3 regions of the Dickeya parazeae Ech586 genome follow, and region 1 is predicted to be linked to each of the others. Evidence: predicted binding sites of a transcription regulator. Region 1 holds the regulator's gene; each other region holds the start of a gene.
The links. The regulator PurR, encoded in region 1, represses purine synthesis genes. The targets are predictions, from matches to a motif close to CANGCAAACGTTTGCNTG.
Positions count from the first base shown of each region.

Region 2: the regulator PurR is predicted to act here: its motif matches at 1,797-1,814, upstream of purM (phosphoribosylformylglycinamidine cyclo-ligase).
Region 3: the regulator PurR is predicted to act here: its motif matches at 2,207-2,224, upstream of purT (formate-dependent phosphoribosylglycinamide formyltransferase).

Region 1 is NC_013592.1:1,888,519-1,892,881, forward strand. It holds gene cfa (cyclopropane fatty acyl phospholipid synthase) at 1-760, opposite strand, end outside; gene purR (HTH-type transcriptional repressor PurR) at 1,184-2,209, opposite strand; gene cydH (cytochrome bd-I oxidase subunit CydH) at 2,595-2,684, shown strand; gene DD586_RS08300 (C40 family peptidase) at 2,788-3,792, opposite strand; gene DD586_RS08305 (Grx4 family monothiol glutaredoxin) at 4,123-4,363, shown strand, end outside.
Region 2 is NC_013592.1:1,238,308-1,242,670, reverse strand. It holds gene uraA (uracil permease) at 1-792, opposite strand, end outside; gene upp (uracil phosphoribosyltransferase) at 979-1,605, opposite strand; gene purM (phosphoribosylformylglycinamidine cyclo-ligase) at 1,877-2,914, shown strand; gene purN (phosphoribosylglycinamide formyltransferase) at 2,914-3,552, shown strand; gene galS (HTH-type transcriptional regulator GalS) at 3,832-4,363, shown strand, end outside.
Region 3 is NC_013592.1:2,469,876-2,474,238, reverse strand. It holds gene zwf (glucose-6-phosphate dehydrogenase) at 1-60, shown strand, start outside; gene DD586_RS10800 (bifunctional 4-hydroxy-2-oxoglutarate aldolase/2-dehydro-3-deoxy-phosphogluconate aldolase) at 215-856, shown strand; gene purT (formate-dependent phosphoribosylglycinamide formyltransferase) at 951-2,129, opposite strand; gene DD586_RS10790 (S9 family peptidase) at 2,408-4,363, shown strand, end outside.

The DNA of each region.
Region 1 (4,363 bases):
TGACCACCCTGAAGTAAGTATCGTAATTTTTCGGACCGACATGTTCGAACATGCCGACGGAAACGATACGGTCAAACTGCCGATTCAGATCGCGATAGTCCTGTAGCAGAATGGTGACATCCAGATCCTGACAACGTTGTTGCGCCAATGCCTGTTGCTCGCGGGAGATGGTCACACCGGTTACGCTAACACCGTAATGGCGGGCGGCAAATTCGGCCAGACCACCCCAGCCGCAGCCGATATCCAGCAGTGTCATTCCCCGGCGTAACTGCAATTTTTCGCAAATGAGGCGCAGCTTATCTTGTTGTGCCTGCTCCAGGGTTTCGGCTTGTTTCCAGTAACCACAGGAGTACTGCATGTACGGGTCTAGCATCAGGCTAAAAAGATCATTACCGAGGTCGTAATGCTCCTTACCTACAATCCATGCCCGCCGACGCGATTGCAGATTGGTCAGGCGAGCCATCAGTATCCGTAGCGTATCCTGCCAACGCTGGGGCAGTTGCTTCTCCAGCCCGGCGCGTATCGCTCGATGGAAAAACATGTCTAGCCGTTCACATTCCCACCAGCCATCCATGTAACTTTCGCCCAGACCCAGTGACCCGTCACGCAATATGCGCTTGAACAGTTCAGGGTTTTTGACCTGAATATCAAACGGTCGCGAACCGTTAATGGCGATATTCGCGGCCGACAGCATTTCATTAACCAGTTGGAACCAGGGTTGACTGGGGGTACCCAGATCCTCCACGTAAGATGAACTCATAACTTCTCCCTACCTTGCCAGATACATGCGTTATACGGGATAAACCAGACAAATATCGCGATGGAGGGTATTCGATGTACCCATTCCACACGTCATCGTCTATCCCTGAGAGCCTCAGAGGAAAATAAGAGACAAGCCGACACGAAAGGCGTCTACCCCGGCCGTGACAAACGGTGTAACAGTCATTAGTGGGGTAGAAAAAGTAAGGCGATGCGTATTGCTAAAAGCATCGTCTGATCATGGTTATTGTCGTCAATGACAGTGACAAGTGTATGACTGCTTTAACCCGGCGACAAGATTCATCGGGCTAAAGCAGCACATTGCGTTCTATATTAGGGTGCCAGGGAGACACGCTTTAGCGCTCTACGGCGCGGTATAACGGCGGTTGATTCGCCAGCGTGCGATAACGAAATCGTCTGGCTATTAACGGCGATAATCGAGATACGGGCCGTCAGCAACGGAACGGCGCTCGATCAGCGTCGGGTGGACTTCGATGGTTTGCGCTTCCTCGCGTTTGCTGGTGATGCGGTCAAGCAGCATGGAGAACGCCGCCTGTCCCAGCCGTTCCTTAGGCTGATGAATGGTCGTGAGCGCCGGCGTAAAATAGCGGGAGTGGCGTACATTGTCGTAACCGATCACCGAAATATCCTGCGGTACACGCAGGCCCAGTTCATCCGCCGCACAAATCGCTCCCATAGCCATAATATCGCCGCCGCAGAATACCGCGGTCGGTCGCTGCTTTTGCGCCAGAATCTGATGCATGGCTTTGTAGCCGGATTCGGGTTCAAAGTCACCCTGAACCACCCATTCGTCACGCAGGGGGATATCCGCTTCTTTCAGCGCTTTCAGAAAGCCCAAATAACGCCCGCTGCCGGTATTGCGCCCCTGAGAACCGGGGATGGCACCGATATCACGATGCCCGCGCTCAATCAGATAGCGACCGGCCATATACCCACCGGCAAACGCATTATCAATAATGGTATCGGTGAAATCGCTGTGGGCTTCGCCCCAATCCATGACGACCATCGGAATATGGCGATAATCCGCCAGCATTGACAGCAGTTCAGGCGGGTACTCGGCACACATCACCAGCAGGCCATCCACGCGTTTTTGCGCCAGCATGGACAGGTAAGCACGCTGTTTATCCTGATTATTGTGAGAGTTACACAGAATCAACGTGTAACCTCTGGCGTAGCAACTGTTTTCCACCGCTTCGATAATTTCGGCGAAATAGGGTGCTTCGCTGGAGGTCGCCAGCAGCCCGATAGATTTGGTGTGGTTGACTTTCAGGCTTCGGGCCACCGCACTGGGTGAATAATGCAATTCATCAATCGCTGCGCGTACCGCAGCCTTGGTCTCTTCGGCGACGAAACGTGTTTTATTAATCACGTGTGATACGGTTGTGGTTGAAACGCCTGCGCGTTTTGCCACATCTTTAATCGTTGCCATCTAAAGTGACTCCTGAACTCATCTGTTACAGTCGTGGGTCTGTTACAGCAGTAAATATGTTGTTAATCGTTTGCCTGCGTGAATTTTGCTCCTGCTGGACAACAAGGCAACATTTCAGTAGGAGACATGCCGAGGTGTGTAGCTTGAAGGGAGGGCTGACGCTTCGACCAACGCAGTGTACACGGTAAACTGCGGATTTTGGCCGATTTAGAGCAAAAGGGGAAGAGGCAATTCGTGTTATCTCTGTGACGCAGAAATCGGTTTTTTGACTTCAGTCGGGTAATAATAGACCTATACTTTATGTGCTTGCCCATCCGCCGGGATACGGTGTTGATTCAGACATAACGGGATGATGGCGATCATCAGTCATATACAGGAGAATACGATGGATACAAATTTGAAAATGTCGCTGTGTAGTACGTTGGTCGCACTCGTGGTGATCATTGTTTTTAGTTTCACTGCGGTATTGAACTGATAGCAGATCGCCAGTGGTGTAAAAAGAAAACAGAAAAGGGGCTAGTGCCCCTTTTCTCGTTATTCATTAAGCCATTTAGCCGATTGTTATTGACGAATATCCGTTAGCGAATGGTCTTCGGTGTCACCACGCGGCGAGCGCCGACATAATGATCCTGCCAGTAATCTTCACTCAATTTACTGATTTTGATGTCAGAACCCGAGCGCGGTGACTGGATAAAACGACCATTGCCCAGGTAGACGCCAACGTGGTCGGCAGCACCGCGGTTGGTGATACGGAAGAACACCAGGTCACCGCTTTCCAGTTCGCTTTTCTTGATGGGCGCCGCGTCACGCAGGTGGAACATCTCATTGGCTGTGCGCGGAATCGAGATTTTTACCACATCTTTATAGGCGTAATACACCAGCCCGCTGCAATCAAAACCTGAATAAGGCGTTGCGCCGCCCCAATGGTACGGTTTACCGATTTGGCTCATCAGCTTGTTCATGGCAGTCAATTTGGCGTGCTGATAGCGTTTTTGGTGAGCAGCACTGATGGTCAGCGCCGCTTTATCGTGTTTGCCTTTCTTGCTTTTACCATGTGAAGACGTGGCGGCTACCTCATCTTCTTCATCGACCGCCGCTTTACCTTTTTTATGCGCGTTTTTCGCGACCACGAGTTCATGCGCTTTGTGGCTGGTTTTAGCCTGCGCCGGTGTTTCTTTCTTTGCTGCGTCTTTTTTCGTGGTTTTCGCTAATGCAGCCTTAGTGGTATGCGTGCTTTTCTCTGGCTGCGATTTTGTATGGGAGGAATGGGCTGCCGCCGCCACCGACTTTTTGTCCGCAGACTTTTTGTCATTGTGCGACTTCGCGTTTTTATCGTGACTGGCTACGGTTTTGGCTGGCGTAGGCTTTGCGTGTTTTTCCGGTTTTTTGCCGTGGGTCGGCTCCGTGCCTTTTTTGTTAGCATTTTTGGCAACTTTGTTCTTTTTGGATTCATCAAGCGCTTTATTCGCCGTTTCTACACCAGATTTGCGTGGTGGCACTGCCCCGCCGTGCGGATTAGCCAGCGCCAGACCAGAAAATAGATTACTGAAAAATAATAAAAAGAGCGTAATAAATAACCGCATGATAGTTCTGACCGAATGTTGTCCTCAATCGTTCAATCTTTACAGTATTCCCGAAAATGACCTGATAAAAAAGCGGGAGATAGAATAATCCTACTACAAAATAGTGAGAAAACGTTAACAACGGTGTTTGCTGCTTAATTATCCGGCGATTTGGCGTCGCTTTGTACCGTTAGCGCGTCACCCGGATAAAACCCTATAAAAGATAGCGTTTTTTTGTGGCCGTCGCTATCGTTAGAATACAAAACAAAAGAAGCGGTATGCCACGGTTTGCCGCGAGTCATATGAGCGGCTCTTAAGGGCTGCTCATCACGCGCTTGAGGAAGCAATAGAATGACGACAACGACACTTGAAAAAATTCAGCGCCAGATTGCTGAAAACCCGATTCTGCTGTACATGAAAGGCTCTCCCAAACTGCCGAGCTGCGGTTTTTCTGCTCAGGCGGTACAGGCGTTGTCGGCGTGTGGCGAACGTTTTGCCTATGTAGATATTTTGCAGAACCCGGATATCCGCGCCGAATTGCCGAAATATGCCAATTGGCCGACATTCCCGCAGCTGTGGGTGGATGGTGAAT
Region 2 (4,363 bases), 650 kb from region 1:
GTGCAGACCTGGGTCACGCATCAGATCTTTTTTCACGATATTGGCGGTGACCACCAGATGGCCCACATGTTCGGCGACTACCACCAGCGCGGCTGGCAGTACCGTCAGCATCGCCACCCACTCAAAACGCGGTGTATAAAAGGTGGGTAAAGCGAACCAGTGCGCCTGAGCGATCGGCGTTAAATCCACCATGCCCATCACGAAAGCAAGCGCATAACCCACCAGTACGCCAATCAGGATAGGGATAATCGCCAGAAAACCGCGAAACAAGACGGAACCCAGCACGGTTACCGCCAGTGTTACCAGCGAAACGGTGACGGTCTTGGTGTCCATTTCAGTACCGGTAGCCGGCAGCAAGCCCGCCATGTTGGCCGCCACACCCGCCAGTTCCAGCCCGATCACCGCAACAATCGCCCCCATTGCCGCTGGCGGGAAAATCACGTTCAGCCAGCCGGTTCCGACTTTTTTCACCAGTAACGCCACCAGACAAAACAGTGCGCCGCACAGAATAAAGCCGCCCAGCGCCACTTCATATCCCTGCGGCAATAGCAGAAAGACCGGAGAGAGAAACGCAAAACTAGAGCCCAGATACGCCGGGATTTTACCTTTACAGATAAACAGATAAAGCAATGTACCGATACCGTTGAACAGCAGTACGGTCGCCGGGTTAATCTTGAACAGAATGGGCACCAGTACGGTGGCTCCGAACATCGCAAACAGATGCTGGAAACTCAGCGGTATCGTTTGCAAAAGCGGGGGGCGTTCACTGACGCCGATGGCGCGACGAGTCATCGTGTTTTCCTCTGTGTCTCAGACTGAAAAATACCGGGAACCCCGGCAGAAAGTTCAGCGTCGACCACTTTCCATCGACGCTGAAAAAATGTCGCCATCCGTGGAATGCGCAGGGCCAGCCATTAGGTTAGGTCAGAAACGGCGGCTTATACGCAAAAAAAAGCCGACTCTACAGTCGGCTGGATATCATTTCGTACCAAACAGCTTGTCGCCCGCATCGCCCAGGCCCGGCATAATGTAACCGTGTTCGTTGAGGCCCTTGTCGATAGAGGCGGTGTACAGCTCCACATCCGGATGCGCTTTCTCCAGCGCGGCAATACCTTCAGGCGCGGCAACCAGTACCAGCACCTTGATGCTGCGGCAACCCGCTTTCTTCAGCAGGTCGACAGTGGCAATCATCGAGCCGCCAGTCGCCAGCATCGGGTCAACGACCAGCGCCATGCGTTCGTCGATGTTAGAAGCCAGTTTCTGGAAATAAGGGACCGGCTCCAGAGTTTGTTCGTCACGGTACATCCCTACCACGCTGATACGCGCACTCGGTACGTTTTCCAGCACCCCTTCCATCATGCCAAGGCCAGCACGCAGGATCGGTACGACGGTAATTTTTTTACCCTTGATTTGGTCAACTTCAACCGGGCCGCACCAGCCTTCGATGGTCACTTTTTCCGTCGCCAGATCGGCGGTGGCTTCATAGGTCAGTAAACTACCGACTTCAGACGCCAGTTCGCGAAAACGCTTGGTACTGATATCGTGCTCGCGCATCAGACCCAGTTTATGCTTAACGAGCGGGTGTTTTACCTCGACGATTTTCATTACTTTTTACTCCCCATCGGCAGTGGACGGCCAAAAAAATCGCGGGATTATACCGCTTTTTCAAATGTACGCCATAGATTCCAGTCTGATCCAAATCAAGCGAAAACGGAAATTATCGCTATCCATCCCCCAGACCGCCGATAACGGCCTCCATCGTCTCCTGACGAAAGCGTCACACAGCGAAGACACCGCTCGCAAACGTTTGCTTACGCTGTTAGAATTAGCGCGCTCCATTTTTTAAACCAATCGTAACCTCCGTGGGGACTCCGCAGTGACCGATAAAACCTCTCTCAGCTATAAAGACGCAGGCGTGGATATTGATGCTGGCAATGCATTGGTAGACCGTATCAAAGGTGTAGTGAAACAGACCCGTCGCCCGGAAGTCATGGGTGGATTGGGCGGTTTCGGTGCCCTGTGCGCCTTACCGCAAAAATACCGCGAACCGGTACTGGTTTCCGGTACCGATGGGGTTGGCACCAAGCTGCGTCTGGCGATGGACCTGCAGCGTCACGATACGATTGGTATCGACCTAGTGGCAATGTGCGTCAACGACCTGGTGGTACAAGGTGCCGAGCCGCTGTTTTTCCTGGATTATTACGCCACCGGCAAGCTGGATGTGGACACCGCCGCTCGCGTTATCACCGGTATCGCCGAAGGCTGCAAACAGTCTGGCTGTGCACTGGTGGGTGGCGAAACGGCTGAAATGCCCGGCATGTACCACGGTGATGATTACGACGTGGCCGGTTTCTGCGTCGGCGTGGTTGAAAAAGCCGAGATTATTGACGGCAGTAAAGTACGCGAAGGCGACGCACTGGTCGCACTGGCTTCCAGCGGCCCGCACTCCAACGGTTACTCGCTGATCCGTAAAATCCTCGAAGTGAGTGGCGCTAATCCGGAACAGATTCAACTGGATGGCAAACCACTGGCTGACCATCTGCTGGCCCCGACTAAAATTTACGTGAAATCCGTCCTGTCACTGATTGAAAACGTAGACGTACACGCCATTTCTCACCTCACCGGCGGTGGTTTCTGGGAAAATATTCCGCGCGTACTGCCGGAAGGTATGCAGGCGACGATTGAAGAATCCAGCTGGCAGTGGCCGTCTGTGTTCCAGTGGTTGCAGCAAAACGGCAACGTTAGCCGCCACGAAATGTACCGCACCTTTAACTGTGGCGTGGGCATGATCATCGCGCTGCCAGCCGAACAAGCGGACAATGCTATCGCTCACCTTACCAGCAACGGTGAAACCGCCTGGAAAATCGGTGTTATTACCCGTACCGATGGCGGAGAAACCGTGGTCATCCAGTGATGAAAAACATCGTTGTCCTGATTTCAGGTCAGGGAAGCAATCTGCAGGCGTTAATTGACGCCTGTCAGCATGGTCACCTTCCCGGGCGAATTAGTGCGGTATTGAGCAATAACCCTGATGCTTTCGGTCTCAAGCGGGCTCGTGACGCTGGTATCGCTACCCACGCGTTACTGCCGGGCGATTACGCCAGTCGTGCCGATTTCGATGCCGCTCTGGCAATCGAAATCGAGAAATATCAGCCTGATGTCGTGGTATTGGCCGGATATATGCGGATCCTCAGCGCCGAATTTGTTACCCGTTTTCTGGGGAAGATGCTGAATATCCACCCATCGCTATTACCTAAATATCCTGGCCTGCATACCCACCGCAAGGCGCTGGAAAACGGCGACAGCGAGCACGGTACTTCGGTGCATTTTGTCACCGAAGAGTTGGACGGTGGCCCGGTTATTCTGCAAGCCAGAGTGCCCATTTTTCCCGGCGATACCGAGCAGGATATTCAAGAGCGGGTGCAAACGCAGGAACACAGCATCTACCCGCTGGTTGTCGGCTGGTTCCTGGCTGGACGTCTGGCGCTGCGCGATAATCACGCCTGGCTTGACGGCGAAGTGATTCCCGAAAGCGGCTACGCCGCTGAATAAAGCGTCCTCTTTAGCTTCCACTCTGCTTTACGCCCCGGCATCACCGGGGCGTTATCCCCGTGTCCGTTCCTCATCCTTCCTTCATCAAGATTGTCGCATCTGGCCGCGATCTTTTTCCCGGATAATGACCCTCGTCACAAAGGTTACAGAATTGTATGTAACCGCTTTCATCACTGTGACATGACTCACGTAGTCTATCCATAACGCCTGACAGAATAGCCCCCAACAGGTTGAATGCCAGAGGCGCCCTTGTGAACTTTTTCTTCTGTGGTGAGTTGCATGATTACCATCCGTGATGTCGCACGTCAGGCGGGCGTTTCCATCGCTACCGTTTCCCGTGTGCTCAATAACAACAGCGCGGTCACCCAACAGACACGCGATCTGGTGCTGCAGACCGTCGAACAATTGGGCTACCGGCCGAATGCTAACGCGCAGGCACTGGCATCACAGGTCAGTGACACCATCGGCGTGGTGGTCATGGACGTATCGGACCCGTTCTTCGGCGCGATGGTCAAAGCCGTTGATACCGTGGCGCAGCGCCTGCAAAAGCATGTGCTGATCAACAATTCCTATCACCAGGAAGAAAAGGAACGGCATGCCATCGAAGTCCTGATCCGCCAGCGTTGTAACGCGCTGATCGTACATGCCAAAGCCTTATCCGATGAGGAGCTGGCAGGATTCATGGATCAGGTCCCCGGCATGGTGCTGATCAACCGGGTGCTGCCGAACTACGCGCACCGCTGCGTCTGCCTCGATAACGTCAGCGGTGCCATGATGGCGACCCGCATGTTGTTACAACAAGGGCATCAAC
Region 3 (4,363 bases), 580 kb from region 1:
CCGGTGGCGTCTGTCGCCATGATTACCCGTGATGGGCGTTCCTGGAACGAAGTGGAATAAAGCGGTTTTGCACTGCCGAAAGGTGGAGTGAGGCCGTTAGCGTTTTTTTGGCTGACGGTGCGGTCGGACATCCGTGGGTAACTGCGGATCCCTGTGGCAGGGGCGCGCCAGATATTAATCAATGCCCGTTGGGCATGACTGGAGATTACCCTCGATGAAAAACTGGAAAACCAGTGCGGAACAGATTCTGACAGCCGGTCCGGTTGTTCCTGTTATTGTGATTAACAAACTGGAACACGCGGTACCGATGGCGAAAGCCCTGGTAGCGGGTGGCGTTCGTGTCCTGGAGTTGACGTTGCGTACCGACTGCGCGGTAGAGGCTATTCGCCTGATCGCACAGGAAGTGCCGGACGCTATCGTTGGCGCAGGTACCGTTACCAACCCACAGCAGCTGGCGGAAGTGACCGCAGCGGGTGCGCAGTTTGCCATCAGCCCCGGCCTGACCGAACCGTTATTGAAAGCAGCAACAGAAGGCACTATTCCGTTGATCCCAGGGATCAGCACCGTGTCCGAGCTGATGTTGGGGATGGACTACGGATTACGTGAGTTTAAATTCTTCCCGGCTGAAGCAAATGGCGGTGTGAAGGCATTGCAGGCGATTGCCGGTCCGTTTGGCAAAATTCGTTTCTGTCCAACCGGCGGTATCTCACTGAAGAATTATCGTGACTATCTGGCGCTGAAAAGCGTGCTGTGTGTTGGCGGTTCCTGGCTGGTGCCTGCTGATGCGCTGGAAAGCGGTGACTACGATCGTATTACCGCGCTGGCGCGTGAAGCGGTTGCTGGCGCAACAGCCTGATAGCGTTATCCCTTTCTTCATATCAAAAAGCCCGCATGCGGGCTTTTTTTGCATTCTGAATCGACGAGCCGACAGGCCCGTCTTATACAGGATATCAGCCGTTTACGCTGACGGCAGACGCGCAGGATTTCGCCAGCTCTACTGCTGCCTCTGTATTGTCGGCCGTCGCCAACGCGACCCCCATACGGCGGCGCCCACTGATGTCTGGCTTGCCGAAGAGGCGAATCTGGGTATGCGGTTTCAGAGCCTGTTCCAGACCTTGATAGCGCACATCGTTGCTGGTTAGCTCCGGCAAGATAACCGCCGAGGCGGATGGTCCATACTGGCGAATTGCGCCGATCGGCAAGCCGAGAAACGCGCGGACATGCAAAGCAAACTCGGACAGGTCTTGTGAAATGAGTGTCACCATACCGGTATCATGCGGGCGTGGCGACACTTCACTGAAGATGACGTCATCGCCGCAAATAAACAGCTCCACGCCAAACAAACCGAACCCACCCAGCGCTTTTACTACGTTGCCGGCAATCTCTTTAGCCCGCGCCAACGCCAGGTCGCTCATGTGTTGCGGCTGCCAGGATTCACGGTAATCGCCGTCTTCCTGACGGTGGCCGATAGGGTCACAGAAGTGCAGGCCGTCGGCGGCGTGGATAGTCAATAATGTGATTTCGAAATCGAACTTCACCAGACCTTCGACAATCACTTTTCCACCACCGGCCCGGCCGCCCTCCTGTGCGTAGCGCCAGGCGTGATCCAATTGCTCCGGTGAACGGATAAGGCTCTGGCCTTTCCCTGACGAACTCATGACGGGTTTGACGATGCAGGGAAAACCTAATTCCTGAGCAGCCTGACGAAATGCGGCTTCGTCGGCGGCAAAGCGATAACTGGATGTGGGTAACCCCAGCGTTTCCGCAGCCAACCGACGGATACCTTCACGATTCATGGTTAGACGGGTAGCTTCAGCGCAAGGCACAACTCGTTGTCCTTGCTGTTCCAGAGCGACCAGCATATCGGTAGCGATAGCTTCAATCTCCGGCACGATATAGTCCGGGCGCTCCTGCAATACCAGCTGTTTTAATGCGTCGCTGTCCAGCATATTGATGACATGGCTGCGGTGAGCGACTTGCATCGCCGGGGCATCAGCATAGCGATCAACCGCAATCACCTCGATTCCCAAACGCTGACACTCAATCGCTACTTCTTTTCCCAGTTCACCGGAACCTAGCAGCATAACGCGAGTGGCGCCGGGACGCAGGGCTGTTCCCATTGTTAACATAACCTGATACCTGATGGTGTTGTGAAAAGAGGGGGGTAAAAACGGGCGGACTATGGCCCGAACGTGGCCACAGTATAAACGAAAACGTTTGCGTTTGGCATCACTCGCGTACTGGTACGCAAAAGCGAGTGAAAATCCGTGCAGATCTCGGTACAAGCTGGATTCCCCTGCTGATTCATGACAGGCTTTGGGCATTTGCCGTTGCGCCATGGCTGGTTTGCCAGTGTGGGGCAGCGGTAAGGCAGAGTCTGACAAATGAATGGAAAGGAGTGATGTGCATGAGCGCGCCGCAAGCCGAAAAACGCCCGCATAGGATGACGATGCATGGCGATACCCGTATCGATAATTACTATTGGCTGCGGGACGATGAACGCAACAGTCCGGATGTGCTGGCCTGGCTACAGGAAGAGAATCGCTATTGCGAACAGGTGATGGCGCCTCATGAAGCACTGCGTCGTACCCTGTACGAGGAAATGGTGGCGCGGATCCCCGGTGAAGATGTTTCGGTGCCTTATGTGAAACGCGGCTACCGCTACCAAAGTCGTTACGAGCCCGGCAAAGATTACGCTATTTATCAGCGCCAGCCGGAGCAGGAAACGGAACATGATACCTGGCAGGTATTGCTGGATGGCAATCAACGGGCGGCTGGCAGCGAGTTCTACAGCCTTGGTGCGTTGGGGGTAAGCCCTGATAATCGACTGATGAGCGTGGCAGAAGACTTGCTCTCCCGTCGGCAGTATGTGGTGACGTTTCGAGACCTGACCAGCGGCGAATGGCTGGAGGACCGGCTGGAGAATGTGTCTGCCGGTAGTGAATGGGCGGCAGATTCCTGCACCCTCTATTATGTGCGTAAACATCCGCAGACGTTGCTGCCTTATCAGGTGTATCGCCATCGTCTGGGGGATGATCCGCAGCAGGATGCGCTGGTGTATGAGGAAACAGATGATACGTTTTATCTCAGCCTTGATAAAACCACGTCCGAGCGTTATATCCTGCTCTATCTGGAAAGTACCACCAGTACAGAAATTCTGTTGCTGGATGCGACTGACCCACAGGCAAAACCGCAGGTGTTTTTACCGAGGCGGGCGGATCACGAGTATGTAATTGACCATTTTCGTGATGATTTTTACGTTCGTTCCAACAAAGACGGCAAAACCTTCGGCTTTTATCGTGCTCACGATGCCAACGAATCAACCTGGCAGCCATTGATCACCCCACGCCCGGACTGTGTGCTAGAAGGGTTCGCACTGTTTGATGAGTGGTACGTGGTTGAAGAGCGTGAGCGCGGGTTGACCCAGATTCGCTATATTCACTGGCAAACGGCGGTTTCGCGCCAGATTGCGTTTAATGACCCAGCCTACGTGAGTTGGCTGAGCTATAACCCAACGCCCGAGAGCACACAACTGCGCTACGGTTACTCTTCAATGACCACGCCGATGACCATCTATGAACTGGATATGGCAACCGGTGTGCAGGCGGTACTCAAACAATCCGCGGTAAAAAATTTTGATGCCGACAATTACCGCAGCGAACGAGTCTGGATAACCGCCCGTGATGGTGAATCGGTACCGGTATCGCTGGTGTATCGCAAAGACTGCAAACTGGCGCAGAGCCCATTGCTGGTTTACGGCTACGGCGCTTATGGCAGCAGTATGGATCCAGAGTTCAGTAGCAGTCGTTTAAGTCTGCTGGATCGTGGTTTCGTGTATGCGCTGGCGCATATTCGTGGCGGTGGGGAATTGGGACAGCAATGGCACGATCAGGGCCGGTTGTTCAACAAGATGAACACCTTTACCGACTTCATCGATGTTACGCAAGCGTTGCTGGCGCAAGGCTATGGTGACCCGAAAAAAACCTTCGCCATGGGGGGTAGCGCCGGTGGGTTACTGATGGGAGCCGTTATAAACATGGCGCCTTCGCTGTTTTATGGGGTGGTGGCGCAGGTGCCGTTTGTCGATGTACTCACGACCATGTTGGATGAGTCCATTCCGCTCACCACTGGCGAATATGATGAGTGGGGTAATCCGAATAACGCGGCTGATTACCAGTACATCAAGCAATATAGTCCTTATGATCGCGTCTCGGCGCAGTGTTATCCCCACTTGCTGGTGACGACTGGCCTGCACGATTCACAAGTTCAGTACTGGGAACCGGCCAAATGGGTCGCGAAACTGCGTGAACTGAAAACCGACGATCATCTGTTGTTGTTGCACACTGATATGGGGGCTGGCCAT